DNA from 2 places in the Exiguobacterium sp. s34 genome. Region 2 is predicted to be linked to the other one. Evidence: riboswitches for the same ligand, from Rfam matches in the RefSeq annotation. Region 2 holds a riboswitch; the other holds the start of a gene.
The links. Region 2 has a riboswitch for FMN ahead of ribD (bifunctional diaminohydroxyphosphoribosylaminopyrimidine deaminase/5-amino-6-(5-phosphoribosylamino)uracil reductase RibD). Riboswitches for the same ligand answer to the same signal wherever they lie in the genome.

Region 1: linked by a shared signal. The riboswitch ahead of KNO87_RS12115 (ECF transporter S component) and the one ahead of ribD (bifunctional diaminohydroxyphosphoribosylaminopyrimidine deaminase/5-amino-6-(5-phosphoribosylamino)uracil reductase RibD) in region 2 are both predicted to bind FMN.

The regions. Positions count from the first base shown of each region.
Region 1 is NZ_JACSKE010000005.1:195,576-211,697, reverse strand. Features, by position in the region: gene KNO87_RS12160 (TIGR01457 family HAD-type hydrolase) at 1-356, shown strand, start outside; gene KNO87_RS12155 (NifU family protein) at 376-603, opposite strand; gene KNO87_RS12150 (YuzD family protein) at 733-1,020, shown strand; gene KNO87_RS12145 (globin-coupled sensor protein) at 1,195-2,481, shown strand; gene KNO87_RS12140 (S8 family serine peptidase) at 2,577-4,007, opposite strand; gene KNO87_RS12135 (NAD(P)/FAD-dependent oxidoreductase) at 4,250-5,305, opposite strand; gene KNO87_RS12130 (YuzB family protein) at 5,404-5,640, shown strand; gene KNO87_RS12125 (NupC/NupG family nucleoside CNT transporter) at 5,843-7,054, shown strand; gene KNO87_RS12120 (nucleotidyltransferase family protein) at 7,107-7,667, opposite strand; gene KNO87_RS12115 (ECF transporter S component) at 7,739-8,326, opposite strand; FMN riboswitch at 8,490-8,632, opposite strand; gene KNO87_RS12110 (HesB/IscA family protein) at 8,731-9,087, shown strand; gene KNO87_RS12105 (hypothetical protein) at 9,123-9,362, opposite strand; gene KNO87_RS12100 (NAD-dependent epimerase/dehydratase family protein) at 9,491-10,345, shown strand; gene KNO87_RS12095 (NAD(P)/FAD-dependent oxidoreductase) at 10,385-11,362, opposite strand; gene KNO87_RS12090 (NAD(P)/FAD-dependent oxidoreductase) at 11,626-12,837, shown strand; gene KNO87_RS12085 (YuiB family protein) at 12,965-13,282, shown strand; gene glcT (glucose PTS transporter transcription antiterminator GlcT) at 13,386-14,231, shown strand; partial or broken gene ptsG (glucose-specific PTS transporter subunit IIBC) at 14,452-15,951, shown strand; gene ptsG (glucose-specific PTS transporter subunit IIBC) at 16,085-16,122, shown strand, end outside.
Region 2 is NZ_JACSKE010000001.1:136,485-152,606, reverse strand. Features, by position in the region: gene KNO87_RS00815 ((4Fe-4S)-binding protein) at 1-112, shown strand, start outside; gene KNO87_RS00810 (DUF5996 family protein) at 127-1,020, shown strand; gene KNO87_RS00805 (GNAT family N-acetyltransferase) at 1,021-1,293, shown strand; gene KNO87_RS00800 (DUF4261 domain-containing protein) at 1,328-2,053, opposite strand; gene KNO87_RS00795 (ABC transporter permease) at 2,138-4,459, opposite strand; gene KNO87_RS00790 (ABC transporter ATP-binding protein) at 4,472-5,170, opposite strand; gene KNO87_RS00785 (DegV family protein) at 5,332-6,162, shown strand; gene KNO87_RS00780 (sensor domain-containing diguanylate cyclase) at 6,458-8,137, shown strand; gene KNO87_RS00775 (homing endonuclease associated repeat-containing protein) at 8,183-8,824, opposite strand; gene KNO87_RS00770 (undecaprenyl-diphosphate phosphatase) at 9,278-10,090, shown strand; FMN riboswitch at 10,171-10,312, shown strand; gene ribD (bifunctional diaminohydroxyphosphoribosylaminopyrimidine deaminase/5-amino-6-(5-phosphoribosylamino)uracil reductase RibD) at 10,467-11,531, shown strand; gene ribE (riboflavin synthase) at 11,531-12,172, shown strand; gene ribB (3,4-dihydroxy-2-butanone-4-phosphate synthase) at 12,172-13,347, shown strand; gene ribH (6,7-dimethyl-8-ribityllumazine synthase) at 13,353-13,817, shown strand; gene KNO87_RS00745 (GAF and HD-GYP domain-containing protein) at 13,945-15,180, shown strand; gene pruA (L-glutamate gamma-semialdehyde dehydrogenase) at 15,220-16,122, opposite strand, start outside.

The sequences.
Region 1 (16,122 bases), on a different contig from region 2:
GATTCATCTCGACAAATGGGGATATCGCGATTCCGACTGAACGTGGATTTCTACCGGGGAACGGGTCGCTCACGTCTGTATTGACCGTGACGACGGAGAAGGATCCTTTCTTCATCGGAAAACCGGAACCGGTCATGATCGACATCGCACTCGACATGATTGGACTAAATAAAGAGGATGTCGTCATGGTCGGGGATAACTACCATACGGATATTTTGTTTGGGATCAATGGTGGCATTCGTACGCTCCATGTCAACTCAGGTGTGCATGGACCGGCGTTTATCCAAGAACAAGAAAAACTCCCAACCTATATGGTCGAGAGTTTAGATGAATGGAAGCACGAAAAAAAGGGATGACGAATGTCTCCCTTTTTGCTTAGAATACTTGTTCTACTTCGACGATGCCTGGTACTTCTTCGATGAGCGCACGCTCAATACCGGCTTTTAACGTGATTGTTGAAGACGGGCAGCTGCCGCAAGCACCCATCAAACGGAGCTTGACGATGCCTTCTTCGACATCAACGAGTTCGACGTCTCCGCCGTCACGAAGCAAGAACGGACGCAATTTATCGAGCACTTCTTGGACTTGATCAAACATTTCCATGGTATCTACCCCTTTCTCGTTCTACTTTATTCTAGCAAGTTTGAGAGTGTTTCTCAATCATTTACACTGAGCGTTTCATCATCGGGAAATCGAAGAATTTTTGTATAATAGATTTGAGGGGGAATAAAGTTGAAAATTACGGTATATGGGGCAGAAGTTCAATGTGCAAGTTGTGTCGGTGCACCGAGTTCTACCGAAACGTATGAGTGGTTGCAAAGTGCGCTCGGACGGAAGTATCCGGAGCAATCCTTTTCGTTCGAATACATCGATTTCGAACAGAGCGAAGATGAGTTCGCCCAGGCGCTCAAAGAAGACGAATGGTTTTATCCGCTCGTCTTGCTCGACGGGGAAGTGATTGACGAGGGCGTGGTTCAGTTGCGGAAAGTATACGCGGCGATTGAGGCGAAGCAAGTATAAAACAATGAAGACAACAGGCGGACCGTGCGAGCGCAAGGTTCGTTTTTTTGTTTACCTATTCTTTTGAAAACAATTTTACAACTTTTGTCTATCGGGATAAACTGAACATAACTTGCATAATTTTTATAATATTTTGAAAATTTTACGAATCTATTCATTGAGGAGGACTGTTCAATGTTTGCTCGAAAACGGAATACACCGATCCATTTAGACATCTCATCACAAATGGAGCACCTGTTGATCGCTTTACCGGATGAGTTAGAACGTCAACGTCAGTTGATTCGCCTCGAACGTGAAGATCTCGTATATTTACGTGCGTATCAACATGAACTACGTCAATTGACGCCGCGTTTAGTGGATGTATTTTACGAGGAGCTCGAAAAAATTGATGAGATGAAAGAGTTGATTCGGCAACATTCGTCCTCGGACAAACTGAAACTCACCCTCTCGAATCACATCATGGAGATGTTTGAAGGGAAATTGAATGAGTCGTATATTAACAGACGTCTTGCCATCGCCAAACGTCACTACTTGATCGGTCTAAAGGGGAAGTGGTATATGGCTGCGTTTCAAAAAATATTTGAGACGCTCGTCTTATCCATCCAAGATGAACAACTTGATGCGGAATCAAAAATGAAGTTGATGATGGCCGTCTCTAAAATCTTTAATTTCGAGCAACAGATCGTGCTCGAAATGTTTGATGATGAGGCCGAGGTCGTTCGTGACCAGATGCAACTCGTAAAAGACGAGATTGGTCAGACAATCCAACAGGCAAGTGAAGACTTAGCGGCGCTCTCTCAAGAAGTCATGGCCAGCTTTCAATCGATGAACGAGCGGGCAGATGATATGAAGCATTCGAGTTCACTCACCCAGACAAAGCTGAGGACGGTACTTCATTCTTCGGTAAGTGGAAAAGACGCCATCTTGTCCGAGACGGGCCGCCTCGAAGAGATTACGCGTGACCTTTCGGATTCCGCTCAAGAAATCAAAGCACTTGAAAAGTTGATGAATGAAATTATGACGATTGCGGACTCAGTGAAACAAATCGCCAATCAGACGAACTTGCTCAGTTTGAATGCTGCCATCGAAGCTGCACGAGCGGGGGAGCAAGGGAAAGGATTCCACGTCGTCGCTTCCGAGGTACGGACGCTTGCGAGTCAGTCCAAACAAGCAGCGGAAGAAGTCGAGGACTTGGTGAAGCGACTCACGAATCAAATGGAAGAGACGTCGACCCGTGTCCTCTCAACCGAGCAAGAGATGAAGCAGACGATGGGGCGAATCAATCAAGTGACGGACGCCTTCCTGCAAATCTCGGGGGACTCTGAACATGCGGACGGACAGATGGGGAGCCTCGCCGGGGATATCGATGAGATTGTCGAGTCGATTGCCGAACTTAAGCGGGCGACGACGCAGATAGCGACGTCTTCGACACAGCTGATGGATACGGCGCAACGTTTATAGAAGTATGGAATCAACGTAAAAAACGAACCGAGTCGCTTCGAACGACTTGATTCGTTTTATAGAAAAGGTCGAGCGATTCGCTCGACCTTTTTCGGTTAGAGAAGTTGGAACGAAGATGTCGCCGAACCCGCTGTGTAACCAGTTAGTGTCGCGTCTGACTTCACTTGATACGAACCGCGTTGTGACCAAGAATTTGTAGAGAGCGTGAATGTGATCGCACCGGAAGCATTCGTCTTCCCTGTGCCGACGAGTGTCGCACCGTTCGGTTGTGTGACCGTCACACGGACATCAGCGTTTGCGACTGCTTGTCCATTCGAATTGCGCACCGTCGAAGAGATTGAGACGACTTCACCCGCGTAGTAGTATGACTTCGACGTCGATACCGTCGTCGTAAGTGCTTGTACCGGTTGTGTCGTACCACCAGAAGTAGGGGCTTGGACGAGTCCATTTCCGAACCAAGTGTCACGACCTGCCGTACCGAGGTCAATCGAATCTTGCGATAATTTCGTACGGAGTTGCGTGCTCGATAACGTCGGGAAGGCTTGCTTCATGAGCGCAAGGTTACCTGCGACGTAAGGTGTCGCCATCGATGTCCCACTCATTTGACCGTAGCCGCCATTAGAGAGTGTTGAATTGATGCTGACTCCAGGAGCCGCGACTTCGACTGTGCTACCTGTTGCTGAGAATGAGGCGCGGTTGTTATTGATATCTGTCGCAGCGACGGCGATTGCCGAGTTGTAACGAGCCGGGTAGTTGACGAGGTCGCCTGATCCATCGGTACGTCCATTGTTACCGGCTGCTGCAACGACGAGAATCCCTGCGTTATTCGCACGATCCACCACTTGTTGGAGTGTCGTCGAAGGACTTGTCGTTCCAAGGCTCAAGTTGATGATGTCCATGTCGTTCGTAATCGACCAGTCAATCCCGGCAATAATACTCGATAGACTACCACTTCCGTTTGCCTCGAGTGCTTTGACGGCATAAATACTTGCCTCGTGTGCGATTCCGACGGTCCCGATACTGTTGTTACGGGCTCCAATAATCCCAGCGACGTGCGTCCCGTGACCGTTGTCATCGGCATAAGAACTCGTCACCGTACTAAATGAGGCACCACCGGCAATCGTTAAGTCCGGGTGAGCGGAGATCCCGGTATCGACGACGGATACTTTGACACCTTTACCAGTGAATCCGCTCTGCCAAGCGGAAGGAGCTTGTAATTTAGGAATTCCCCAATCTTGGCTTTGGTTCTCGATATGTACCGTTTGATCCACTTCCACGTGTGCGACATGCGGGTTATTCTTCAGTCCGTTCAGGGCAGACTTCGGAACTTCGAGTGCCGCTGCTGGAATATTCGAATACTGTTGACGAACTTCCATGCCTTCAATCGAGAGCGGGATTTTCTTTGCCGATTCTTTGAAGACGACGAGGACGCGTTCTTTCTCTTTGTTCGGGGCAGCTTCTGCGCCTCCAGGTACGGTTGATAAGACGAGCAATGATGCGAGGACGGTGCTACAGATTTTTTTCAACTTGTTTCCTCCTTTAGGGTAGTAGGCAAGATGACAGGATGTCGGGCTGCCGTGTTCATAGAGTAACAAGTTTTTCCAACGTATAGAATATGTCGTAGGCATTAAAAATCTGAATATTTAGATAAGGATAGAGGGGATTAAGATACAAGACTTTTGACTCAATAAGACGGTGGTTGAATGAATAATCGATGATCGGATTTATAAAAAAAGCGAATCGACCAGTCAGGTCAATTCGCAATCGGTTATTTGATGACTTTATGTTTCCAAAGAATACCGGATTTCAATAGGCGAGCGACTTTTCCGGTGAGCGATTGTTTCCCCATAAACACCCCAAAGCCTGCTTTCTTCCCGAGGGAACCGAGCGTCCCTTTCAATTTGATGTCAGGTAACTCTGGATAGGCGAGCCCCTTCCACTTACAGAGGAGCACTTGAACGATTTGTTCTGCCTGAGCTTCGGCGAGTTGTCCAGACGGTGCGTACGGCAAGCTAGCGTTGTCTCCAACGACGAACACGTCCGGTAAGCCTGGTACGAAATGATGTTCCGTCAGTTTGACACGTCCGCCTCCATCGAGCTCCCATCCTTGGTTGCGTACGACAGCGACCGGTTGAATCCCAGCTGTCCATACGGTCAAGTCAGAAGGGAACAAATCTTCATGGTTCCATAAACCATCGGCATCGACGCGCGTAATGTTGGCGTTGTTAATGACTTCGACCCCATGCTCTTCGAACCAAGATTGGACATACATCGAGACACGATTGGATAAGAACGATAGCACGGAAGGTCCACGGTCAAACAAGCGAACCGTCAAATCAGGACGACTCTCGCGTAGTTCGCTTGCGAGTTCGACACCGGATAATCCTGCTCCAACGACTGAAACGACCGAGCCAGGTCGTAACCCGTTGATCGCTTGCTGTGTTTTACGCGATTCTTCAAGTGTTTGAATGCTGTACGTGAATTCCGCTGCCCCTTGGACGTTATGATACTTGTCCTCACAGCCTAATCCGATGACGAGGTCATCATACGGTACCTTTTCTCCACTCGCGAGAAGAACCATCTTGTCTTCGGTATCGATATCCGTGACTTGTCCGTATATGTAGTCAATTTCTTCCGGAAAGTCGATGCGAATATCGCGGTCCGAGACCGTTCCTGCAGCGAGCGCATAATACTCTGTTTTTAATCCATGATAAGGTAAGCGATCGACGAGCGTGACCGAGACGTCCTTCAACTGGTGCCCAAGAACTCTTTCGATGACACGCATTCCCCCATAACCGCCCCCTAAGACGACTAATTTGCGCATAATAATCCCCCTTTGTTACTCTTCAACTGTATCATGTTATAATCTGCCGTAGAAGAACCATTTTCCGATAATTCACGTAAAGAAAGACGGTGACATATATGATGAATCCAATCATCGAATTTTGTGCCTCGAATTTAGCGATGGGCTCACAGGTTGCCCGAGCAAAATTGGAGTCCGACCCGGACCTCGATGTAGTCGAATACGGCTGTACGGGCTACTGTGGCGTCTGTTCCCTCGATTTGTTCTGCCTTGTCGATGGGGAAGTTGTGACCGGTGAAACACCGGATGAATTAGTGACGAAGGTGTATGAAAAAATAGAAGAGATGGCATGGTAAAAAGTTTGGGGGATGACCTCAAACTTTTTTATTTCACCCGTTGCATTTTAAAAAGAGGGATGTTATATTCTAAGAGGTTCGAATGTAGGTTGTCTGACGTTTAACAACGAGAAAAAGAAAGCGTTTCAAACGGTAGGGCACATCTCTTTTCGGGTATGACACATATAATAGCTTTGTTTAATATGAAAGGAGCACAACATCAATGAAAATCATGAGTGTGGTTGGTATTTTGGCACTAATTGCAATCGCTTACATCTTCTCTACCAACCGTAAAGCCATCAAATGGCGCACGGTCTTGGCAGCGTTCGCTGTTCAATTCGCGTTTGCTTTCCTCGTGTTGTATACGTCTTGGGGACGTTCGGCACTTGAATGGATCTCGAGCGGGGTTCAAGCCATCTTGAACACGGCGGGTGACGGGATTGCGTTCGTATTCGGAACAGCAGTCGGCGGCGACAACTTCGTCTTCGCATTCCAAGTTCTTCCGATTATCGTTTTCATGTCATCATTAATCGCGTTACTTTACTATCTTGGCGTCATGCAGTGGGTCATCCGTATCCTCGGTACGGCACTTGCAAAAGCATTAGGAACGTCACGTAAAGAGTCACTTTCAGCAACAGCAAACATCTTCGTTGGTCAAACGGAAGCACCGCTTGTCATCAAGCCTTACCTTCCTACGATGACACAATCTGAGCTCTTCGCAGTCATGGTCGGTGGTCTCGCATCGGTTGCCGGTTCTGTACTTGCTGGATACGCAGCACTTGGTGTACCGCTCGAATACTTGCTCGCAGCAAGCTTCATGGCAGCACCAGCGGGTCTCTTATTTGCTAAAATCATCGTGCCAGAAACAGAAGAGTACGATGATGACATCGAGATTGCAGAGGAAGAAGAAGACAGAGCGGCGAACTTCGTCGATGCAGCGGCACGTGGTGCTTCTGACGGTCTCTTCCTTGCCTTGAACGTCGGTGCAATGCTTCTCGCATTCGTTTCATTGATTGCGCTCGTTAACTTGATCCTCGGTTCAGTCGGCGGACTCTTCGGATTCGATAGCTTGTCACTCGAATTGATTCTTGGTTATGTGTTCGCACCACTCGCGTTTGTCATTGGTGTGCCGTGGGCAGATGCTGTACAATTCGGTAGCTTCCTCGGTCAAAAACTAGTTTTGAACGAATTCGTTGCATTCTCTGAGTTCGCACCAATCATCGGTTCTGGTGATTTGTCAGCTCGTACAGAAGCAATGATCGCATTTGCACTTTGTGGTTTCGCAAACATCTCGTCACTCGCGATCCTTCTCGGTGGTCTTGGTGGTATGGCGCCAAACCGTCGTGGTGACATCGCACGTATGGGTGTTCTCGCGATTCTCGCAGGTACGCTTGCAAACTTGATGTCAGCTACATTGGCTGGACTTCTTCTCTAATCGATATAAGAAAACGCGATCACTTCGGTGGTCGCGTTTTTTAACGTAGGAATTATGTATACAATTTGACGTTCGGCCATTGAGCTGGCCAATTTTTTTGAGCCATTCGTTTCAAGTAGATTGGATGTTTTGAGGTGCTTGTTTCAAAATACGGTGTAGGTCTAACTTGTAGTGTGAGAAGGTCTTGAACGCCATAGGGTGCTGAGAGAATGAGCTCACCGTCTAAATTGAGACGTACCCCGATTGCTGTCACAGTTTCGGGGAAATGGGCTAGCGCATCGATTGATGAGGTATACGGAGGCAGATGGTTCACATGATGCATTCTTGCTTGGTTTTTGACAGACCAAGGCATGTCTGGATCTCGTTGATACAACGTCTGCTCTAACTCTTTCTCGATTGCTTCTTCTGGCTGGGTAGGGTCGAAATAAATCACATCCACATCGTCTGTTTGTGTCGGAGTATCGTATCCGTGGAGATGATCCCATATTTTTGCGCGGATATAGCCCGCGCAAATCCACCAGTCTGGTAGATGAAGAGTAGCGACGGTGCGAAGGTGCTTCATGAGTTCTGCATCTTGCTGTAAGAAATGGATCAAGTCCTGTTCATGTTTCATCAATCAAACTCCTTCTGATCAATAGGATTTAGAAAAAGCACCTAGGCAATGCCTAGATGCTTGTATATCGATTACGCTTGAAGCTGTACACGTTGACGTTCGATCCACGGCTTCAATTTCAAGAAGAGTGGAACGAAGAGTGCGCTGATCAAGATCGCTTTAATCAAGTTGAACGGTAAAATCCCGTAAAGGACGAGGTCCGTCTTCACGGCCGGATCGGCCATGTCTGCCATTCCGAAGAAGAAAGCATAGGCTGGCAAGATGACGAGATAGTTTAAGATGGCGAGGCTGAGTGCCATTGTGATTGTACCGGCGAGTAGTCCAGAAGCGAGTGCTTTGTTCGTCTTCCGTTTGTGATAGAACCATGCGACCGGGTACATGAATGCGACACCTGCGAAGAAGTTTGCGACTTCTCCGACCGGGACACCGCCACCGTTAAAGACATAATACAAGACGTTTTTCAATCCGACGACCACGACACCTGCGAGTGGTGAAAAGACGATCCCGGCAATGAGTGCAGGAATGTCACTAAAGTCCACTTTGAGGAATGGCGGTAAAAATGGGAGCGGGAAGTTGAATAGCATGAGTACGAACGAAATCGTCCCGAGCATCGCCAAAGTCACCATTGTTGTCAGTCGTTTGTTGCGCGTAGTTTTCATCAGAATCTCTCCTTTAGGTCGCTCCTCGATGAATGGCACCCGTCGCATATAAAAACCCGATTGCAATGAAGACAATCGGGAGAGTTTACGCGCATACGAAATAGATGTTTTCCGAGGTGGAAGAGTCCACGTCAAAGAAAACATCCGGATATCGGTCGGATGCCGCCATCTTCTCCCATCCAGACTATACTGTCGGCTTTCGAATCTCACGAAATCAGCAAGCAACGCCTTGCTCGCTCACGGGCTGAGAAGAATAAATTCTTCAATACCGCCGGTCGGGAATTTCACCCTGCCCCGAAGATGGAACGATTTAATTTTTTTTGTTACAGTTTAGTTATACAAGATAATGCACAAAACTACAAGTCAATTGACTTGAAATGAAGATAAAATGAGGAGGAGTTCAGATGATTCATTTGACAGAATCAGCAGCACTTCAAGTACAAGAGATGATGAAACAGACCGAACGCCCGGATGCACAATATTTGCGAGTAAAGGTCCAAGGTGGCGGATGTACAGGACTTTCATATGGAATGGGCTTTGATGAGGAGAAAACGGACAAAGATGTTCAATTTGATCATCATGGTGTCCGCGTCATCGTCGCTGAAGTGGATCATGGTGTCGTCGATGGACTTGAGATCGACTATAAGCAGTCGATGCTCGGCGGAGGCTTTACGATTAAAAACCCGAATGCGATCGCCACGTGTGGATGCGGCTCAAGTTTCCGTACGGCAACGAACGCCGGTACACCAGGAGAATGTTAAAGAATAAAGAACCGATCGCACTCGCGATCGGTTCTTTATTCTTCTTCTGTCAAAATCAAACGAATCACTTTAGCGGTGACATCGAGTTCGATATGGTGCTGCCAAGGTCGAAAGCCCGTGATTGTACACGTGTCATTCGTGATTCGGAATGAGCAAACGCTCTCCTCTTCTTGGTCGAGGACGGAATAACGACTGAAGTCTGATAAGCTCTGATAAATCGCATACTGTGGCGGCAATTCGTAAGTCCATCCTTTTTCTAGCATGATTTGATGCATATTCAGGTCCCCCTAACGAGTCTTTACTTATAACAATAGCAAGAAAACGTGTGAAAGTGGTAGATTAGTCTGTTTCTTTGAAGGGAAAATGAGTAGGGACGTCATTACAAAATGGAGGATTGAGGGTCATGAGAAAAGTATTGATATTCGGAGGGTCACGCTATTTCGGGAAACGACTTGCCTTGCGACTCGCGGAGGCGGGGGACGATGTGACGATTGTGACGAGAGGGCAACTGCAAGTGCCAGAAGCCGAAGGGATACGTTCGATCAAAGGAGATCGGCAATCGGTCGCAACGATGAAAGACTTGGCACGCGAACGGTACGACCTCGTCTACGACAATATTTGTTTTACGCCGTATCAGGCAAAGATTGCGTCGGACGCGTTCATGGACAAAGTGGGGAAATATGTATTGACGTCTACGATGTCGGTGTATGCTCCGGGTCCTGACTTAAAAGAGAGTGACTTCAATCCGCTCCATTATGAATATCATCTAGAAGCCGAGCATGATTACGGACAAGGAAAGCGAGAGGCCGAATCGTTCTTCTTCCACCGGGCCTCGTTCCCGGTCGCGACCGTTCGCCTGCCGATTGTCTTAGGGCCGGACGATTATACAGATCGACTCAAATTTTATGTGGATGCGATTCGTAACGAGGAACCGGTTGTCTTGCATCATCCGGAAGCGAAGATGGGCTTCATTTCGAGTGCGGAAGCAGCGGCATTTTTAGAATGGGTAGGACGCGCGAACGTGACGGGTCCATTCAACGCGGCAAGTGACGGTCTGATCTCCATGGGTGCTCTGATGGAACGGATCGGTCATCACGTCGGAAAACCGGTCCATATTATAAAAGACGGGGAGTCGTCCCCATATGATTCGGATGTCGACTATTACATGTCAATCGCTGAAGCGAAAAAAGCGGGCTACGTCTTCACGCAGTTGGATGACTGGATTGACCGGGTCATCATTCAGACGATGCGGAAATAAAAAAATCCTCTGTGGATACGGTCCACAGAGGATTGATGATTATTTCCCGGCAAATACAGATGTCGAGTGTTGTGGGTGACGAGCAGTCGGGTCCACAAGTTGTTTTACTTGGTTGATAGCGATTGGGGCTTCACCGAAACCTGTTGCGATCAACTTCACTTTTCCTTCGTATGTGGCGATATCACCACAAGCGAAGATGCCAGCGACTGTCGTTTCCATACGTGAGTCGACACGGATTGTGTTCTTCTCGAATTCCATTCCCCAGTTCTTGATTGGACCAAGAGATGAAACGAATCCGTAGTTACAAATCAAATCATCAATTTCAACGATTTTCGACTCACCGTCTTTATCTGTCAGTTCGACAGATTCGATGTGTGTCTCACCTGAAAGTGACTCGATGTTGTATGGGGTAAGGACGTTAATCGTCGATGCTCTCATCTGCTCGACCGTATGTTCGTGAGCACGGAAGCGGTCGCGACGGTGGACGATGTGTACTTCTTTCGCAATCCCTTCAAGCATGAGCGCCCAGTCGACGGCTGAATCTCCGCCACCTGCAATCATGACACGGCGATCACGGAATTTCTCCATGTTGTCGACGAAGTAATGAAGGTTTGCGTAATCTTCACAGCCGTCAAGACCGAGTGGACGAGCCGAGAAGGCACCGTTTCCTGCAGTGATGATGATGGCTTTCGTATGATATTCTTCTTTATTTGTCGTCAAAACAAATGTGCCGTCCTCAAGACGTTCCACTGTTTCAACCGTTTCGCCGAGGCGGTAGTCTTGCTCGAATTGATCAGCTTGCGCTTTCAATTGATCGATCAAGTCCTGTGCTTTCACTTTCGGGAAACCAGCGATATCATAAATATATTTTTCAGGATAGAGCGTTGACAACTGACCGCCGAGTTGCGGTAAGCTTTCAATCAACGTCGTATCGAGTTGGCGCATGCCTGCGTAAAATGCGGTGAACAGTCCGACCGGGCCGCCACCGATGATGATTACATCTTTCGTCGTCTTCATCGAATTCCTCCTCAAAGCGTATACATCTATTATAGAGAGTTTATTGAATTAAATCCATTCAGTACAAACATGCAACACTTTCAAAAAAAATTCAAGAAGATAAGCTTTTCCATTGAGAATTCAATTTAAAGAGCGTACAATAAAGCAGAAGCAATTGTGAACAGATGTTGAACAAGAATGGGCTTTATTGTGAACATCTATGTGAAGAAACACACAACATAGTTGTTCAAAAAAACAAAACTTTAAACAAGGTGGAAATGAACATGAAACGACCTAACATTGTTATTCTTGGCGCGGGCTTTGGCGGACTTATTACAGCTGTCAACCTTCAAAAGACACTCGCTGCAGGTGATGCGAACATCACGCTCATCAACAAGCATGATTATCACTACCAAACGACATGGCTTCACGAACCAGCTGCTGGAACGATGAACCCAGACCAAGCACGCATTTACATTAACGACATTGTGAACCCGTCACGTGTGAAACTTGTCAAAGGGATCGTCGATCGCGTCGATACTGCTGCGAAACAAGTGACGCTCGAAGATGGTTCTGTCGTCGAATACGACTACGTTGTCATCGGTCTCGGTGGTGTTCCTGAAACATTCGGTATCCCAGGCTTGAAAGAAAACGCGATGACAATCAGCTCGTTGAACAGTGTTCGTAAAATCAAAGAGCACATCGAGTACTCATTCGCTCAATATAAAACAAACGGTTCTTCTGACAACTCGTTCGTCACGATCGTTGTCGGTGGTGCTGGATTCACAGGAATCGAATTCCTCGGTGAAATCGTCAACCGAATCCCTGAGCTTTGCAAACAGTATGACGTTCCACGCGAAGCGGTTCGCATCGTCAACATTGAAGCAGCGCCAACAGTTCTTCCAGGATTCGATCCGGAACTCACAACATACGCACAGAAATGGTTGGAGCGTAACGGTGTCGAGATGAAACTCGGTAACGGAATCAAAGGCGTCGAACCAGGTGTCGTCACATTCGGTCCACTCCAAGGTGACACAACGGAGACAATCCGTGCCAACACAATCATTTGGACAGGTGGCGTAAGTGGTAGCCCAATCATCGAAAAATCAGGATTTGAAGCGGTTCGTAACCGTGTCATGGTGGAAGCGGACAACCGTGCACCAGGTCACGACAACGTCTTCATCATCGGTGACTGCTCAGCAGTCATGGACCCTGCATCAAACCGTCCATACCCACCGACGGCACAAATCGCGACGCAACAAGCGCACAACGTTGCGAAAAACATCGCGGCGCTTATCAACGGCAAATCGACTTCGAAGTTCACTTACGAGAGCAAAGGAACAGTCGCTTCGCTCGGTCATAACGATGGAATCGGAATCGTCATGGGTAAAAAAATCTTCGGTCGCAACGCTTCATTCATGAAGAAAGTCATCGACAACAAACACTTCATCGAATTGAAAAAATACGGACTCGTCCTCAAAAAAGGGAAGTTCTAATTCGCGATTCACGTACGGCTCGTTCTCATTCAGAACGAGCTGTTTTCTTTAGAAATTGTCATAGGAAGTTCTTTGACCACGTTGGTCGAAATTTTGTATAATGGAGAGCGGACAAGGGGGACATCACATGCATATTATCCAAGCAGTCATTGGGGCCGTCTTATATATGACGATTTTTTTCAGTATCGGCTTCATCTTGAATATGTTACTTAAAAAGACATGGACACTTGTGTTCATTTATCCAATTTTTGTCATCATGATGATTGATAATGTCAAACTTTCGAGTTACGTGACCGAGACGTCAACTGCACTCACGGGGATCTATGAAGGACTCGTCGGATTGCAACTTCTCGATTTGTTCATGCTCGGTTTCGGATTGCTCGGTGCAATCTTAGCTGGCGTGACGATTCGTTTCTTACGGAAGAGCGGTTATTCAATGTTCTAAATGGCGACAGAAATGTTCGCCATTTTTGTTTTGTCCCTACTTTTTTAGGGCATGAACCGATATACTAGATAGCGAAACGATTTTAGTAAGGGATGCGATGCGAATGACATTACCGATGTATACGATCAAAAAAGTGTTGAATAATAGCGTTGTCATTTGTCAACATGATACGGATCCGGAAGTCATTCTACTCGGGAAGGGAATTGGCTTTGGTAAAAAACCAGGCGACCTCGTCGACCCGGCCAGCGTCCCGGAGAAAGTGTATCAACTGACAGATAAAGAAGAACAGTCGCAATACCAAGAACTCGTCAAACATGTCGATGAGGATTTTATTGCGTTCATGCAAGAGATTGTCGGCTTCATCGAAACGAGTACGGGTAAGAAAGTCGATGAACATATTCACATCGGTTTGACCGACCATTTGTTCTTTACGATGAAACGAATCGAGCAAGGAATGGAAGTGACGAATCCGTTTTTACTTGAAACAGAATCGCTTTATCCAAACGAGTTTGCGCTCGCGGAACGGATTGTCGATATGTTTCATGAACGATTGAACGTACTCCTACCGGATGCGGAGACTGGATTCATCGCCCTCCACATCCACTCGGCGACGACGTTTAAGAATGTCCTTGAAGTGAATCGTCATAACCAAATCATCGGCCAAATCGTCCAGACGATTGAGAGTCGTTTGAACGTAAAAATGGACCGGACTTCACTCGATTATAAGCGCTTACTTCGGCATTTAAGGTACGCCGTTGAGCGGGTTGCGACGGGTGAGATGGTCGAGGCCCCACAAAAAATTGAAAAGGTGTTGCGCGACGAATATCCGCTATGCTATAGTACTGCTTGGGAGCTGATGGGCATCATGGAACGCGAATTAAAGCGTCCCGTCCCACGAGGTGAAGCGACATATTTGACGATGCATCTCCAGCGCCTAACAAGTAGATAAATGATACCACGTGTCTTACGTGTTACTGATTCGATCAGGCATGAGTAAGGAGTGGAACGTTATGTGATTTCTCCATTGGGAGAGGTCTACGTTCTATCCTTATTCATGCCTTTTCTGTTTTTATAAACGTGATTTATGAAAACGTTTAGATACGTCGGTTGTCTGACATCTACACCGCTATCATATTGTTTATACGTACTTAAAAAAGGAGGAAATGTTGATGTTTAAGCAGATCTTTGGTGTTCTTCAAAAAGTCGGTAAAGCACTTATGCTTCCTGTTGCAATCCTACCGGCAGCCGGTCTTCTTCTTGCATTCGGTAACGCAATGCAAAACCCACAACTTACATCACGCGCTGGTTGGTTAACAAACGAAGGCATCGTGAAATTCGCTCAATTGATGGAGCAAGCAGGTGGAATCATCTTCTCGAACTTGGCGCTCTTGTTCGCAGTCGGTGTCGCCATCGGTTTAGCCGGTGACGGGGTTGCCGGACTTGCAGCAATCGTTGGATTCTTGATCATGAACAAAGTAATGGGTGTTTGGCTCGAACTCACACCTGAAGTGTTAGCACAAGGTGACCCAGCTTACGCGAACGTACTCGGTATCCCAACACTCCAAACTGGGGTATTCGGAGGGATCATCATGGGTCTCATCGCCGCATGGGCCTATAACAAGTATTTCAATATCGAATTGCCACAATTCCTTGGTTTCTTCGCTGGTAAACGTTTCGTTCCAATCGTAACAGCAGTAGCAGCAGTATTTGCTGGTTTCGTCATGCTTTTAATTTGGCCGCCAGTACAAGATGGTTTGAACGCATTCTCTAAAATCATGTTGGAAGAGAATCGCACATTCGCAGCGTTCGTCTTCGGTTTGATCGAACGTTCATTGATTCCATTCGGTCTTCACCACATCTTCTACTCACCGTTCTGGTTTGAATTCGGTTCATACACAGATGCAGCGGGTAACGTCGTTCGTGGTGACCAAGCGATCTTCTTCGCACAAATTCGTGACGGCGCTGAGTTGACAGCAGGTACGTTCATGACTGGTAAATTCCCGTTCATGATGTTCGGTCTTCCTGCAGCAGCACTCGCAATGTACCACGAAGCACGTCCTGAGCGTAAAGCGGTTGTCGGTGGTCTCTTGGCTTCTGCTGCCCTTACATCGTTCTTGACTGGTATCACAGAACCAATCGAGTTCTCATTCTTGTTCGTTGCACCACTTCTCTTCGCAGTACACGCAGTATTCGCAGGTCTTTCATTCATGACGATGCACCTCTTGAACGTTAAGATCGGGATGACGTTCTCAGGTGGTTTGATCGACTTCTTGCTCTTTGGTGTTCTTCCAGGTCGTACGGCTTGGTGGCTCGTTATTCCAGTCGGTCTCGTGTTCGCGGTTGTTTACTACTTCGGATTCCGTTTCGTTATCCGCAAGTTCAACCTTAAAACACCAGGTCGTGAAGATGAGGTTGTTGAACAATCAACAGCTACTGGTTCGGAACTTGCACAAGATATCCTCGTTGGTCTTGGTGGCTCACAAAACATCAAGCACCTCGATGCATGTATCACACGTCTTCGTGTCGAAGTAAAAGACAAGAACCAAGTCAACAAAGATGAGTTGAAACGCCTTGGCGCATCTGGTGTCCTTGAAGTTGGTAACAACATTCAAGCAATCTTCGGACCACGTTCGGATGCATTGAAATCAGAAATCCAAGCGGTCATCGCTTCAGGTAACGAAAAGAAAGCAAACTAATGATCATTGAGACCAATCCTTCGGGGTTGGTCTTTTTCTTTGTGAAACGGTTTCATCCAAACGTTAGAGGGAAAAAGTAAGTATTCTGACAAAGGAGGGAACCATGATGTGGAAGAAAGTGTTTGGCGTTTTACAACGGGTCGG
Region 2 (16,122 bases):
TCACATTGAACAAGGGAATGACATCATTTCGACTTACCGAGCGACATTGTGTGGATGCGGGCAGTCTGAGAAACGACCGATTTGTGACCATAGTGGCGCATGTAAAGGATGAGAGGATGAATGAGGATGCATATTCCACTGCATTCAGAATGGCACGACACAAAGTTGACCTTGCATTTGATTTCCCAGCTGCTCGGGAAGATCAGACTTCAACTGGCACCGCCAGAACCGCAGTGGGGGCATGTCTCGTTGCCGCTTATGGTGCAAGGATTCACGACAGGGTTGTTGTTCGAAGGAGAACGAACGCTACAAATCGACGTGGACCTGTTGACGTCTTGTCTCGTCATCCACGTCGAGGATCAGACGGACGCCATTCCGATTGAATCGGGGAAGACGATCAAGTCTTATCACGATGATTTATTCGCGCGTCTTCGCGAACACGGGATACATGTGAACATCAATCCGAAACCACAAGAGATGTCGTTCACAGGCCAGCTCGATACGGACGAGACACCGCTTGCCTATGACGCAGCGTATGCCCGAAAAGGGTTAAGGTTGTTTCAGCGAGCGGCGCACGAACAACTGACATATTTATCAAAACTGCGATGCCGAAAAATCAAACCGGCCCTCTTTTGGGGAACGTTTGACGTCTCGTCACTCGTCATTTATCCGATTGAACAGCCATTCCCGGAGGACAAAGTGATTGAGCGTGTCGCCTTTGATGAACAGTTTGTCGAATTCGGATTTTGGCTCGGGGATGATGTGACGGATCGTCCAAGTTATTTTGTGTTGCCGTATCCGTTTTTGTTCAGACCGTTGCCGACGGAGACGTTGAAGCCGGGCGCGGCTTATTATGACGCGGAAAAGAGTGAATTTTTCTTGCCGCTTGATGAAGCAACGAGTGGTCACGTCCAAGACTTTTTGTCCACCTCGTTCGATATCTTGATGCGTGAGATGGATTGGACGACACGTGATCATTTCTTCATCCCGCTAAAACTAGAGGAGGAGCGTGGTAAGTGAATGGAGATCAAACAGAAGGAAAATACGTTTTACGTTGGGGACGAGGCGAAGCCATCGGCAGAACTGCACTACGTACCGACGGGACCCGACAAACTGATTGTCGATCATACGTATGTCAGTGATGACCTGCGAGGACAAGGAATCGGGGAGAAACTTGTGGTCGCTGTCGTCGACTATGCTCGGACAGAAGGGAAGACAATCATCCCGCTTTGTCCGTTCACAAAAAATCAGTTCGATCGTCATCCTGAATACCATGACGTGTTGGCGACATAAAAAATGGAGTGCCAAATGGCGCTCCATTTTCAGGTTATTCTGCTGCTTGTGGGACGAGGTAAATCAAACCGAACGGGTTATGCAACAAGTTGTCGATTGTCGTCCGTTCGTCTTCACCCATCTCGACCGTGAAGGCACGTCCGTCTTCGAACGCGAAATGGTCACCATCGCCGAACATCGCGCCACCTGAGATGAGGTGGAAGTTGAACGAATGAATCACATGGATGGCATCCTCGATATCAAGTGTCATCGGAACAGCCACGTCTGCATGACCGAACGCTTTCATTCCCCATGACATATAGGCGTTCTCTTCTTCCGTGATGGCCGTCAACAGCGAGTAATCGAGCGCGAGGTCTTCTTCTTTCGACTCTTGCCATTCATCTTTCGAGAAAGAGACACCAGCCGACTCGACCATGACGCCAACCCCACCAGCATTTAAGACGGCATTTGCGGCACGGCGCGCAGCGGCAACGTCTGTCAAATCGTTGACATCGACAATCAAATAGACGACATGCGTATGACGGGCGATTCCTTTTGCGACTTTTGGTGTGAATCCACCCGAACTCGCGTGAATCATCGCCTCGGCGAGAGCCGGGTCTCGTTCGACGACTTCTACAGTAAACGCCTTGCCAGTCTCATCTTCGAGCAACAACAGACCTGCCATCGTGTAGCCTTCACTATGTAAACTAATTTGTTCGTTCACGCCTTCCGCGGAAGACCAGTTCCCTGGAATGGCGAGCATAACTTGTGTACGATTCATGTCAATCATCCTTTTCTGCAAAAGTCAGGCCCCTCCTCGGGAGAGGCCTGGTCTATCTTTTATTATGCCCTATTTTGGCACAAATTATTCTTGATATGTCTTCAATACTTCCTGAAGTGGGATTTGATCAATCTTCCGTCGGCTGATAAACGTGCTCAGGAAGAAGAGGAGAACGACCGCACCGAGCGTATAGACGATATAAATCCACTCGAATTCCAGCGGCAGCACGAGCCCATAATCTTCTGCGAACACGACGATAATGACCCGAAGCGTCAACAAGGCGATTGGAATGCTCAAAAGGGCCGAGACGAGCGCGTAAATGAAGTAACTGTTCAGTATCATCGAGCGGACTTCCCGTTTTTGGTACCCCATGACTTTCAACAAGGAAATGACATAGTAATTCTTCTCGACCGTCAGTGCCGTCAGGACGAATAAGATGCTGAAGGCGATGAGGGATGCCCCGCCGATCAAGACGTTCATCATAAAGTTCATATATTGATTGATGGATTCGGACTGCTCAATCAACCCTTGACGCGACAAGATGGTCGTATAGTCGGAGTCATCTGGGCGCTCCATCGCATAGATGCCATTGAATAAGTCATCCGTCATCCCATCCGAAAGAAGTTCACTTAACGTCGTCCGGGGCAAATAGGCGAAGTCTCCAGAGAATTCATCGGCGATACCCGTGATGGGATAAGTCAGCGTTTCCTCATTCAGTTCGATATCGATGTCCTGCCCGACCTCGAGTCCGAGTTTTAAGGCAAGGGATGACGATACGATTAGTCCGTCAGGTTCAAGTGTCAGCGTGTCACCCTCTTCGTTGCGTAAAGGGAATAAGGTATTGTCGATATCTAAGCCTTTCAAGGTGATCAGTTTCTCTTCAACAAACGCGAACGGATAAGTGAGGAATGGTTCTTGTCCGTCTTCGATTGGCGGTGAACCGTCTGTATACGCTTCGTATTCATAGACGGCCTCATTCAAACCACCCACGGTCATTCGGTCGACGGCTCCGTTCATCATCAGGGCGAAGACGATGAGAATGGTCGAGAACAAAATACCGAGGAAGAAAATGAGAAAACTGCCTGTACTTTTGACGGCATACAAGTATTTGAACTTCGTCTTGCCGCTCGCTCGCTTCAATAGTCGACTGACGAATCGGCTCAGTCGATTCAAGGAGACGTTGTCTCGAGGTGATAGAAGGGCGAGGGCGCTTTCTCCCATGATTTTATAGATGACTGCGCCTGCGACGAGCGCGAAGAATAGCAATGGTGCAAACACGGCCGTGAGAAAGACGAGCGGACTTTGGGCGATGGTGATGGACGGTAAAAGGTAAAAGTCGAGATACAACTGTTTCAACGGGTCCGCAAAATAAAGACCGAGGAAGTAGCCGATGATGAGCATGAAGAAAGCGAAAATCAAGATGAGGACGAGATAGGGCGTCGCGATTTGACGGCGATTATAGCCGATCGCTTTCAACAGTCCGATTTGGCCACGTTCCGCCTCGAGCATGTTCGAGATCAAGATGGCGACGATGATGACGGCAATCGACACGATGAAGAGACTGAGTCCGAGCGCCATCGCTTTCCCAGATGAGATTTCACTATAAATCGCACCGCTACGGATGATATTTTCTGTCTCCATGACGGACACGACAAATGGCAATTCGAGATTGGTCACGACTGTCTGCTCCGTCACACCCGATAGACGGAACGACTCTTGTCCGACAGTGGATTCGAACGATTCGTCCGTCATGAGTAAGAGCGTTTGAGAGCCTGGGTCTAGATTGAAAAAGTTGTCATCGAACAGTGGGAGTGTGTAGTCAGGGAAGAGGACGAACCCGCTGACGGTGAACGGTCTGCCGAGATCAATCGTGTCCCCGATTTCAATCCCGTTCTCTTCAGCATATTTTTTGTTGAGGGCGACCTCGTCATTCGTATTTGGTCTTGATCCAGCCTCTACATAGGAACGGTTGATTGTATCAGATTCCTTCAATATGAGACCACGATGTTCGGCATCACCGAGCGTGTACGTGATCGTTTTGAAGTCACGGAGCTCAATCGTCGCCTCTGGCATCTCTCGTTCGACTGCATCGATGCGAGATGCGATCAAACGATTAAAGACGTCTTCGTCGGTCTGTTTGATGTCGGCCAGTGTGAACGTTCCGGTTCCAGCGAGTGTGGCGATATCGGGATCACGTAATTCTTCTTCCGTTACCCGGTTCAGCATCTCGATGGCGAAGTCTTCCTGGTTCGATTCCTCCAAGTATTCTTCGGTCGGAACTTCGATTCCGCTGATCCCATAGAACATCATCGTGTACGTGAGCGAACTCATGACGATGATGATGGCGATGGCGAGCAGTTGCATCCATTTTTTGCTGAGCGTCTTCCACACGTTTTTGTACAGCATGTCGCCACCTCCTTATCCCCAACGAATGTCACGTGCCGCGACGCGGGTGTCATTATGGATCACTTCGACAATCCGACCGGAATTCATCTTGATGACATCGTCCGCCATGTCGCTGATTCCATTGTTATGCGTGATGACGACGATCGTTTTTTGATACGTCTCGTTCAGTCGTTCCAATAGCTCGAGCACCTTCTTCGAATTCTCTTCGTCAAGCGACCCCGTCGGTTCGTCACAGAAGACGATAGCTGGATTTTTAGCGAGACTACGGGCGACGGAGACCCGTTGCTGTTCACCGCCGGACAATTGATAGGGATATTTGTCACGGGCTGTCGCGAGTCCGACTTGATCGAGCAATTCATCGATGGGGAGTGGGTCTTTCGTCAAATCAGATCCGATTTGAATATTCTCATAGACAGTCAAGTTTTGAAGGAGATTGTATTGTTGAAAGATAAATCCGAGATGGTCGCGTCGGAATGTCGTCATCTGTTCAGGAGATAAATCGGTCAACACCGTGTCCCCGAATGTGATCTTGCCGCTTGATACGGTATCGAGTCCGCTGATGACGTTGAGTAATGTACTTTTCCCGCTTCCACTCGGTCCGAGGATGACGACGAATGCACCGTCACGAATGGTTAGGTCAATCTCTTTCAAGGCGGCGGTCTCTACATCGCCGGTCTTGTAAATTTTATTGACGTTCTCGAGTTGAATCATCTCTCGTTCGCCTCCTTTGTTCGTTATGTATCATGTACCCGTTTCGAGGTCAGATTGGACGAGCTGCACATAGGATGTTTTGAAAAAATAGTGAAACCGCTTCACCTGTGATAAAATAATATAACCAGGTACTAAAAACTTTTTTTAAGGGAGAACTTTCCATGAAGATTGCTTATATCACGGACAGCACGATTGTCCTTCCAGATGCTTTAGTGAACCACCCAGACATTCATATCGTCCCTCTTTATGTCGTCAAAGGGGACCAACCGTATAAGGACGGGATTGAAGTCGATGCGACGACCGTCTATGAGTGGATCGATGCCGGGGAGCGTGTGTCGACGAGCCAGCCTGCCATCGGAGACTTTGTCACTCTCTATGAGAAGTTGAAAGACGAGTACGATATGGGAATCGCCATTCACTTGTCGTCTGACTTGAGCGGAACGTATTCGGCATCCGTACAAGGGGCCGAAATCGCAGAATTTAAGTTACTCGCTTTCGATTCACGAGCAGGCATCTATACGATGGGACTCATGTTTGAGGAGTTGATTGAACGTGTCGAACGAGGCGATGCACTTGAAGACGTCGAAGCCTACATGAAGGAGCGCGTCGAAGATGTTCGCATCGAGTTGACGCTTCAAAATTTGACGCAGATGCAAAAAGGCGGACGTATCTCAAAATCGAAAGCATTGATCGGGAATATGCTTCAATTGAAGCCGGTACTTCGATTTGAGGATGGATTAATCGTTCCTTATCAGACCGTCCGCACATACAAGAAAGCACAAGCCCACTTGTTCGAAGTGTTGCGTGCGGCGATTGAGTCAGGAGAATGTCAGGATGTCTCGATTTTCCACGGGAACGTCCCTGAACTCGCGCAAGAATGGAAAGAACGACTCGGTGACAAGATTCCGATTCGGGTCGACACGCTCGCACCGCTTCTCGGGGCACATACGGGATCTGGGTCGATCGGGATTTCATATTTGAAAGCGAAATAAGACATGAAGGCGATGCTCGTGAGAGGATCGCCTTTTGTATGTTTCAATGTTGTTTTTGCTTCCGTAAAAAGAGAAACGTGATCGTCAGCGAATAGATCAAAAGAAATGTGATGAGAAACATGGAAAGGTCCATTGTTAGCCTCCTTTCTATGACTGTTGCCGACTTGTTGTTAAGTAAAACATCTAAATGGGAATAATTTCAATATTTCATTGTCTCAACTTTCAAACAATTGCTGGAATGTTTTTGCATTACGGGTCATACTAGAAAAAATGAACGGGAAAAGGGGAGAAGACGATGCGATTTCGGAAGTATCTAGTTCGGAGCTGGCTCGCATGGGCCGTCGTCTTCACAGGTGTGACGTATTTGACTTTGCACCACCTCGAATCGTTCGACTGGCCGTTGTTTTGGTTTATCTATACACTAGGTGCTTTGTTCGTCATGAACCCGCTCAAGCGTAGACATCTGCATTTCACGTTCCATGAGATGTTCGTCTTTATCACGTTCTTCCTCTATGGACTCGCCCCGGCCCTCCTGATGGGACAGCTCCTCTTGTTCACCTTTCAGGCGAGGACGTTCAACCGTCGGGTAGGGCGTCGTCGTTTCTTACATTTCTATCCGCTCAATACGGTAATTGAATGCCTCCTCGTCCTATTGCCAGGCCTAGCCTATATCGGCCTCGGTGGACGCATCGGTGAACCGGTTCATTTGATGCAACAAGGCGTGGCGATGTTGGCGTTCTTAGGTACGCTCTTCCTCGTTCTAACGATGAGTTTTGCCCTGTCGTACTTCATGGTCGGAGAACGAATCCCGTTACCGATCATGTGGCGGTTGATTCGATTCGATTGGCTCGTCGTGTCACTCGAACTGTTGTTCACGATGATTGCGATTGAATCGTATCTCGTGTTTGGATATGTCGGGCTGATTGTCACATTCTTCGTTCTATCCGTCTTAAAGATGACGATGTCGAAAGCGACGGAGACAGAAGAGACGAAAACAAAAGTCGATCAGGTCGAGCGATTGAAAGAGCAGCTCTATCGTGTCGATAGTGAACAGCTGTTGATTGAAAAGTTTTGGAACGGACTACGTGACGTCGTTGAAGTCGAACGTGGTTGGCTGCAGGTCAACCGAAAAGGGGAGCGGACGTTTTATGATATGACGGGACGCATCATCCCGAGTGTACCGGACGCTTATACGATCGAGCGCTATCAAGACGAGGATGAGCCATGTTTCGTCTATGATTCACTTCATGAATGGCATCCCGACTTGCAACAACAGCAACAAGAGCTTCATCATTCGGCGCTCGTTATCCAGCCTGTTTGGGGAGCGGAAACGGCCGTCAGCTGTATGGTGTCGACGACAGCGAACGGCGCGTATGAGATGCCGATTGCCGTCGAAGTGAATCGGCTCCTCAAAACGTTGTCGTGGTCAATCGAGCGAATCGATGAGCGGGACCGCCTTCAACATGAGAGTTTGACGGACCCGTTGACAGGTCTCCATAATCAGCGGGCGTTACGTAACTGGACGACAGAACGATTGAACGACGTCGCATCCTATCCACTATCCCTTTTCCTAGTTGATTTGGATCATTTCAAGTCGATCAACGATACATATGGACATGCGTTCGGGGACGAGGTGTTGATTGAGGCCGGACAATTGTTCACGCGTAGCGTTCGGGCGACAGATTTGGTGACACGGTATGGTGGCGAAGAATTTGTATTCGTCTTTCCTCGGATGGATGAGGCTGCAGCCCAACTGGTCGGTGAAAAGATACGCGACGCACTGAAACGACATGACTTTGGCACGGAAGGGACACGCATTACGGTGACGGCGAGTATTGGGATCGAGACGATTCATGAATATGAAGACCTCGATACGGTACTCCGGCATGCGGACCGAGCCATGTATGTCGGTGCCAAGTTCAATGGTCGTGACCGGGTCGCCCACTATCAAGGATTATCAACAGAAGTCAGATGAAAGGAGGATCCGCCAAATGGCAGATCCTCCTTTTGTATGAAAAGATTATGAGTTCGTATTATAAAGTTCCGATTCAACCGCATGAACGGCGGCTGACCAAGAGCCGTAACGATGTAAGATCGCTTTTGTCGAAGGTTTGTTGTTACGCTTCGCCCATTCCCGATATGCTTCGAATGAGAGGGAGAAGCCCATTTCCTGAATAGCTTCACGGAGCGCGTTGGAGAGTTCCGTTTTCGAATAGGTGACACTTGCCTCAAGTCCTGCCTCGGCACAGGCATCATGCCACGAACCGAACGTCTTGACGATGTGATAATGGCTCGGTGCCTTCGGATGGAGCTTTCGCCATTGCTGATACTTCTTCAAGGTGATGATCGAGCCCATGTCTCGCGAATAAAGCGCAAGTGTCTCGATGATGTCCTCGCGTGTATACTTTGGCATTTTGTCTGGCAATTCGACAGTTGCTTCTCCATGCCATTCATAGCCTGCGATGGCAAGTGCCTCAGCCCATGACCCGAACTGTCTGATGATCGATTCAGGAGATGGCCAATTCTGTTCCATGGCAAAGCGACGATAGACAGAACGGCGCGGACGTTCCTTCAGCAAGTCCCCGAGAAGGCGGATGCAATGGATCATCCTCTGCTGTTCAGTGGACAGGTGATGGGATTTAGTGGTTAGCGTTTGACTCAATGATGGTTCCTCCTTCCGTGGACTCAAATATGAACCGACAAAGATGAAAAAAATGCTCCTACAATCATACTATCGGATGGTTTTTCGGATTTATTAACGTGATTTTGAAAATTTTTAAACATATTCTAAGAAATGGATAGGTCTAAAGTCACAGATAAAGATTTCAAAAAATGGTAACAGTTCTATTACAAATTAAATCGAATTTCGAGATAAATGTAAACAAAAAGTTTTAATCAACCAAAAATGTCATATTTTTATAAAAAAGTACCCAACTGGAGAAATGGGGTCATCGCCTTCGCTCCAGATGAGTACCCTTCTATAATAAATTTAATTTTCAGACTAATCAATCGAATATTGAAATTACATCAAAAAATTTTTAACAGCTGGTCAACGAAAGTCCAATTCTGCTAAAATAGGCGCATTGAGTGAAAAACAGAAAAGAGGATTACCATTATGACAGTTTGGTTATTTTATACGTTGCTCGGATTGATCCAGGGATTCACGGAGCCGATTCCGATTTCATCAAGTGGACATCTTGTTATCTTCCAAGAATTATTTAACATCGACTTGCCGGGATTGTCATTTGAAGTTTTCGTAAACTTTGCTTCGCTCCTCGCGGTTTTGACGGTCTATCGTAAAGATGTCATCCGTCTCATCGTCAGTTTATGGACGTTCCTATTCAAGAAGGACCGAACGGAAGAAACGATGGTCGATGTGAAGTTTATCGGCTTGCTCCTCGTCGCAACGGTTCCAGCCGGTGTCCTCGGTGTCATTTTCGGCGACTGGATCGGAGAAGTACTCGGTGGCGTCGCGACGGTCGGATATACGCTCATCATCACAGGTCTCGCGCTTTGGTTCATTCGAAATATGCGCGGGAATAAAGGGGACGGCGGTATCACGTTACGTGACGCCATCTTGATTGGGCTCGCCCAAGCGGTAGCACTTATCCCAGGCATCAGTCGCTCTGGGGCGACCATCGTCATGGCGATGTTACTCGGGATCAAGCAGGAATCAGCACTTCGTTTCTCATTCTTCCTGTTCATCCCGATCAGTCTCGGAACGATGATTTTGGACGGTCCGGCTTTGTTTACGAACCCGGAGACGAGTGACTTGTTCGGCCCGCTCATCTTGGCGTTCATCGCCTCGTATGCGTTGACTGCGATTTCGTTGAAGTGGTTCCAACACGTCATGGCCAAAGGCGAACTGAAGTATTTCTCATATTATTGCTGGATTGTCGGGCTTCTTGTCGTCCTCTTTCTCGCATAATCGAGGCGCTACTCTCACGAGTGGCGCTTTTTGTTTTGCGAAATAAAAACAATTGCGATACAGTAAATCTGTACAAACAAATATTCCTTCGGGGTCGGGTGAAATTCCCAACCGGCGGTGATGGGCCATGCCCTAAGTCCGTGACCCGGGCGCACGTGTGCGAACGGTGGATCTAGTGAGACTCTAGAGCCGACAGTATAGTCTGGATGGGAGAAGGAACAAAAAACAGGTCCGCGTGACCTGTGCTTCGTCGTACGCTTTTCTGTAAAGAAAACGTTTATTTGGCTTGTTCAAAAGCGACGAAAACCCTCCCACCAAGACCCTAAGGACCTTTCCTTAGGGTCTTTTGTTTGTACGGAAAAAAGGAGGGAGAACGATGAAACAGTACATGAAACAGGCCATCCAATTGGCGAAATCGGCCGATGGACAGACTGGGGCGAACCCGCTCGTCGGTGCCGTTCTCGTCAAAGACGGTCGCATCGTCGGGCTAGGCGCCCATCTCAAGGCGGGCGAACCGCATGCCGAGGTTCATGCAATCAAGATGGCAGGTGCGGCAGCGAACGGAGCAACACTTTTCGTCACGCTTGAGCCGTGCTCGCATCACGGGAAAACACCACCGTGCGCCGACTTGATTGTAGAGTCCGGGATCAAACGGGTCGTCATCGCCATGGAGGACCCGAACCCGCTCGTTGCCGGAAAAGGAATCATGCGTCTCCGGTCGGCTGGGGTCGAGGTCGAAGTCGGACTGCTTGAAGATGAAGCAAAGGAATTGAATCCAGCGTTCTTGCGAGCGCTCGAGACGAAACGACCGTACGTCATCTTAAAGACGGCGACGAGCCTCGACGGGAAAGTTGCCTTGGAGTCGGGTGAGAGCCAGTGGGTGACGAGTTCGGAAGCTCGTCGTGACGTTCATGAACTACGCGCGACAGTCGATGCGATTTTGACGGGGATTGGAACGGTGCTCGCCGATGATCCGGCACTGACCGTTCGATTGGACCGAGAGACACGTCAGCCGAAGCGAGTCGTCCTCGACCGTGATCTTCGCTTGCCACTCGCGAGCACGCTTGCTCGAACGGCTGAAGACGTACCGGTCCTCCTGTTCACTTCGTCAGACGATGAAGAGAGACGGGAACGGGCGCGTGCTATGGGCATCGAGCTATTCGATTATACGTCACTCGGGAGCATGCTCGAGACATTGTACGCGAACGGGGTTGGGCGCTTGTTGGTGGAGGCGGGACCGACGCTTGTCACGTCCCTTCTTGACGGAGGGTATGTCGATGAATGGGTCGCCTATCAATCACCGCGCGTATTCGGCGGAAAGAACGGCATCTATCGCTCGCAGCAGGAAGGCTCGATCGATGCGATTGCTCGCTTTGGCATTCATCAGGTCGAGACGATTGGACCTGATCTGAAAGTCGTCCTTCGAAAGGGGGCGCTCTGATGTTTACCGGAATCGTAGAAGAAATCGGTTCGGTCAAAGCGGTGAAGCGAAATGGACCGTCCTTACGGCTCGTCCTGTCAGGTACGAAAGTGCTCGAGGACGTGAAGGTCGGGGACAGCATTGCGGTGAACGGGATTTGTCTGACGGTCACGACGTTTGACGCGTCGACGTTCGCTGTTGATGTGATGCCAGAGACGTTGAAGGCCTCCAGTTTAGATGGGGTCAAGCCGGGCACACGAGTCAATCTGGAGCGGGCGATGCCAGCGGACGGACGATTCGGTGGGCATTTCGTGTCCGGACACGTCGACGGCGTCGGACGCATCGCCAAGAAACGTCCGCTCGCGAATGCCGTATATGTCGACATTCAATGCGACCGTTCGCTTCTTTCATACATCGTGCCGAAGGGATCGATTTCTGTGGACGGGACAAGTCTGACCGTATTTGACGTATCAGAACGTGGATTTACCCTGTCCTTGATCCCGCACACGTATAGCGAGACCGTTCTCGGATCGAAGCATGTCGGCGACTCTGTCAATTTGGAATGTGATCTGTTAGCAAAATATATGGAAAAATTAGTCGGACAGTCGAAGATGACACTCGAGTCTTTGGCGTCACAAGGTTATGGAAAGGCGGGATGGTAATGTTTGATTCGATCGATCGAGCGATTGAGGAGTTAAGACGCGGACGTCCCATCATCGTTGTCGATGACGAGGACCGTGAGAATGAAGGTGACTTTGTCGTGCTCGGTGACAAGATGACACCTGAGACGATGAACTTTTTAATCACGGAAGGAAAAGGACTCGTCTGTGCAGCCGTCGCCGAAGAAGTCGCGGCACGCCTTGACCTTGTGCCAATGGTGACGAACAGTACGGACCCACATGGGACGGCATTTACGGTCAGTGTTGACCATGTCGATTCGACGACAGGCATCTCTGCGAGCGAGCGCTCCCATACCGTTCGCGAATTGGCGAATCCGTCATCACGTCCGTCTGACTTTCAACGCCCAGGACACCTTTTCCCACTCATCGCCAAAAAAGGAGGCGTCTCCGTGCGCCGTGGCCATACGGAAGCGTCCGTCGATTTGGCACGACTTGCAGGCAGTGAACCGGTAGCCGTCATCTGTGAAATCATTCGTGAAGACGGGGAGATGGCCCGCGTACCGGACTTGGTGCAAGTCGCCAAACGTCATGAATTGGCCTTCATCACAATCGAGGCATTGGTCCGATATATGGAGACAGACCTTGTCACGCGCGAAGCGGACGTGTCACTTCCCTCATCGAAAGGCGCGTTTCGGATGATCGGATACGCGAATCGGTTCGACCGACACGAGCACGTCGCTCTCGTGACCGAGACGCTGTCGGACGTCCCGCTCGTTCGAATTCATTCGGAATGTTTGACGGGAGACGTCTTCGGGTCGTTCCGATGTGATTGCGGTCCACAACTCGATGCTGCTATCGGTCGAATCGAACAGGAGTCGGGCATCGTCCTTTATATGCGCCAAGAAGGACGAGGGATCGGACTCGTGAACAAATTGAAAGCATACGCCTTGCAAGAGGAAGGGTTAGACACGGTCGAGGCGAACGAGGCGCTCGGATTTCATCCCGACATGCGTGACTATCGTGTCAGTGCGGCGATGCTCCGTGACCTCGGAGTGACCCGTGTTCGCCTCATGACGAATAACCCAGAAAAAGTCGATGCCTTAGAATCATGTGGCATCACCGTCGTCGAACGTGTACCGCTCCATGTCGGTGCGCACGAAGCGAACGAGTCATATCGAATGACGAAACAACTCAAAATGAACCATATCGGAGGATGAATGAGATGACATATACATTTGAAGGTAACTTAGTTGGAGAAGGCTTAAAGATTGGAATCGTCGTCGGACGATTTAACGACTTGATTACGATGCGTCTACTCGATGGAGCGAAGGATGCGCTGAAGCGTCACGGCGTGAAGGAAGAGGACGTCTCGCTCGCTTTCGTCCCGGGTGCGTTCGAGCTCCCGCTCGTTGCGAAAAAAATGGCGATGAGTAAAAAATACGATGCGATCATCACGCTCGGTGCCGTCATCCGTGGCGCGACACCGCACTTTGATTATGTGTGTAACGAAGCGGCCAAAGGAATCGCGCAAGCGAGTTATCAATCGGAGGTCCCGGTCATCTTTGGCGTATTGACGACGGAAACGATCGAACAGGCGATTGAACGGGCTGGTACGAAAGCAGGAAACAAAGGTTGGGAAGCGGCGACGTCGGCCATTGAGATGGCGAACTTATTGAAGCAAGTGTGATGTCGAACCGGGTGCATCGTCACCCGGTTTTTCAATTGGTATAAGCAGGGTAAAAAGACTGAAAATTGGGTAAAATAAACTCATGGAACGATTGATTTCATTTCAGACAATAAGGGAGGTTTGGCACATGGCAACTTCGCATGAATCATTGACGTTACAGTTACAACAACAAGAGCGACTCCATCACCTGCTTTCGTCACTCCTCAATCGCTTTTTAACAACAGAGATTGCGGATTTCAAAAAGCGGGTTGACCAGTCGCTAGCCGAACTTGGACATTATTTCGCGGTCGACCGCGTCTATGTCTTCGATTACGATTTCACGAACCAGGTTTGTCACAACACGTTCGAGTGGTGCGCCGAAGGCATCACCGCCGAAATGGACAATCTTCAAGACGTGCCAATCGATGTGTTGCCCGAATGGGTCAACACCCATGTCGCGGGTGAGACGATGTATATTCCGCGCGTGGCTGATTTACCAGAAAATAGTGTCGTCCGCGGGATTCTCGAACCGCAATCCATTCAAAGTCTGCTCGCAGTCCCGATGATGCAAGGGAAGACGTGCCAAGGATTTGTCGGGTTTGATTCCGTCGTCTCGGAACGGACGTACACGGAATACGAACAACAGGCACTGCAAGACTTCAGTAATGCACTTCTCGGGGCGGTCGAACGACATCGGATCGAGGCGGGACGCGAAGAAGCACAGCGTATCCTTGCCGAGCGGGAAAAAGAAATGATCGATTATCAAGAAGGACTTGTCCGTACACTGTTACGCCTGTCAGCACTCCGCAACAATGAGACGGGGAACCATATCGAGCGGGTGCAGGATTTGTCGACGCTCTTTGCGACGATTTTATATGATCACCATCATCCGGATGTGTCTCCTCTTTTCATCGAAGGGATTCGACTCGCGGCACCGCTTCATGATATCGGAAAGATCTCTGTCCCGGATGCGATCTTATTGAAGGCGAATAAGCTATCCGATCAGGAATGGGTATTCATGAAAGATCATGTGCGCGTCGGGGGCGAGGTGTTGAAGGATTTACAAACACAGTTTCCTCATAACTACTTTATCCAGATGGCTTACCAGATTGCCCTCTATCATCATGAACGTTGGGACGGGACGGGATATATTAAAGGCTTGAAAGGGGAAGAAATCCCACTTGCGGCACGAATCGTCACCATCATCGACGTCTATGACGCTCTTCGTACGGTCCGCCCGTATAAACCTGCCTTCTCACATGAAGACTCGATTGTAGCGATGAAAGACATGAACGGAGCGTTCGATCCGACGCTATTTGAACTGTTCTTGCTCCATCAAGAAGAGATGGCCATCATGTTCGAACAGACTTTTAAAGCACACTAATAAAGGAGACGCTCCCCCGAGGGAACGTCTCCTTGTTGATTAGAACGTTTCAGATGTCGTCTTCGCTTGCATGTGGAGTTGGATGTAATCCGGACCACCTGCTTTTGAATCCGTTCCTGACATGTTGAATCCACCGAATGGCTGGTAACCGACGATTGCGCCAGTGCAACCACGGTTGAAGTAAAGGTTACCGACGTGGAAGTTTTGGCGAGCGAATTCTTGGTTCGCGCGGTCACGTGTAAGCACCGCACCCGTCAAGCCGTACTCTGTGTTGTTCGCGATATCGATCGCTTCTTTGAAATCTTTCGCTTTTGTGAACGCAACGACAGGTCCGAAGATCTCTTCTTGCATGAGACGCGCTTTCGGGTCGACGTCTGCGACAACTGTCGGCTCGATGAAGTAGCCTGTTGAATCATCCGCGTTTCCGCCAGCGACGATGCGTCCTTCTTCTTTAGCGACATCGAAATACGATGTGATTTTCTTGAAGGCCGCTGCGTCGATGACAGGTCCCATGAAGTGTTCATTCTTCTCTGTGTTGCCGACAGAGAGTTCGTTCGTAAGTTCGACGACGCGGTCAAGTACCGTGTCATACACACTGTCCACGATGACGGCACGTGAACAAGCTGAACATTTCTGACCTGAGAAACCGAATGCCGATTTGACGATCGATTGTGCAGCGAGTTCGAGATCCGCTGACTCGTCGACGACGATTGTATCTTTTCCGCCCATCTCTGCGATGACGCGTTTGAGCCAGATTTGACCTTCGTTCAATTTAGAAGCACGCTCGTTGATGCGGAGTCCCACATCACGTGAGCCTGTGAAACTGATGAAGCGTGTCTTCGGATGGTCGACGAGGTAGTCACCGACTTCTGCGCCAGGTCCTGGGATGAAGTTGAGCACGCCTTTTGGAAGACCTGCTTCTTCCATCACTTCGACGAATTT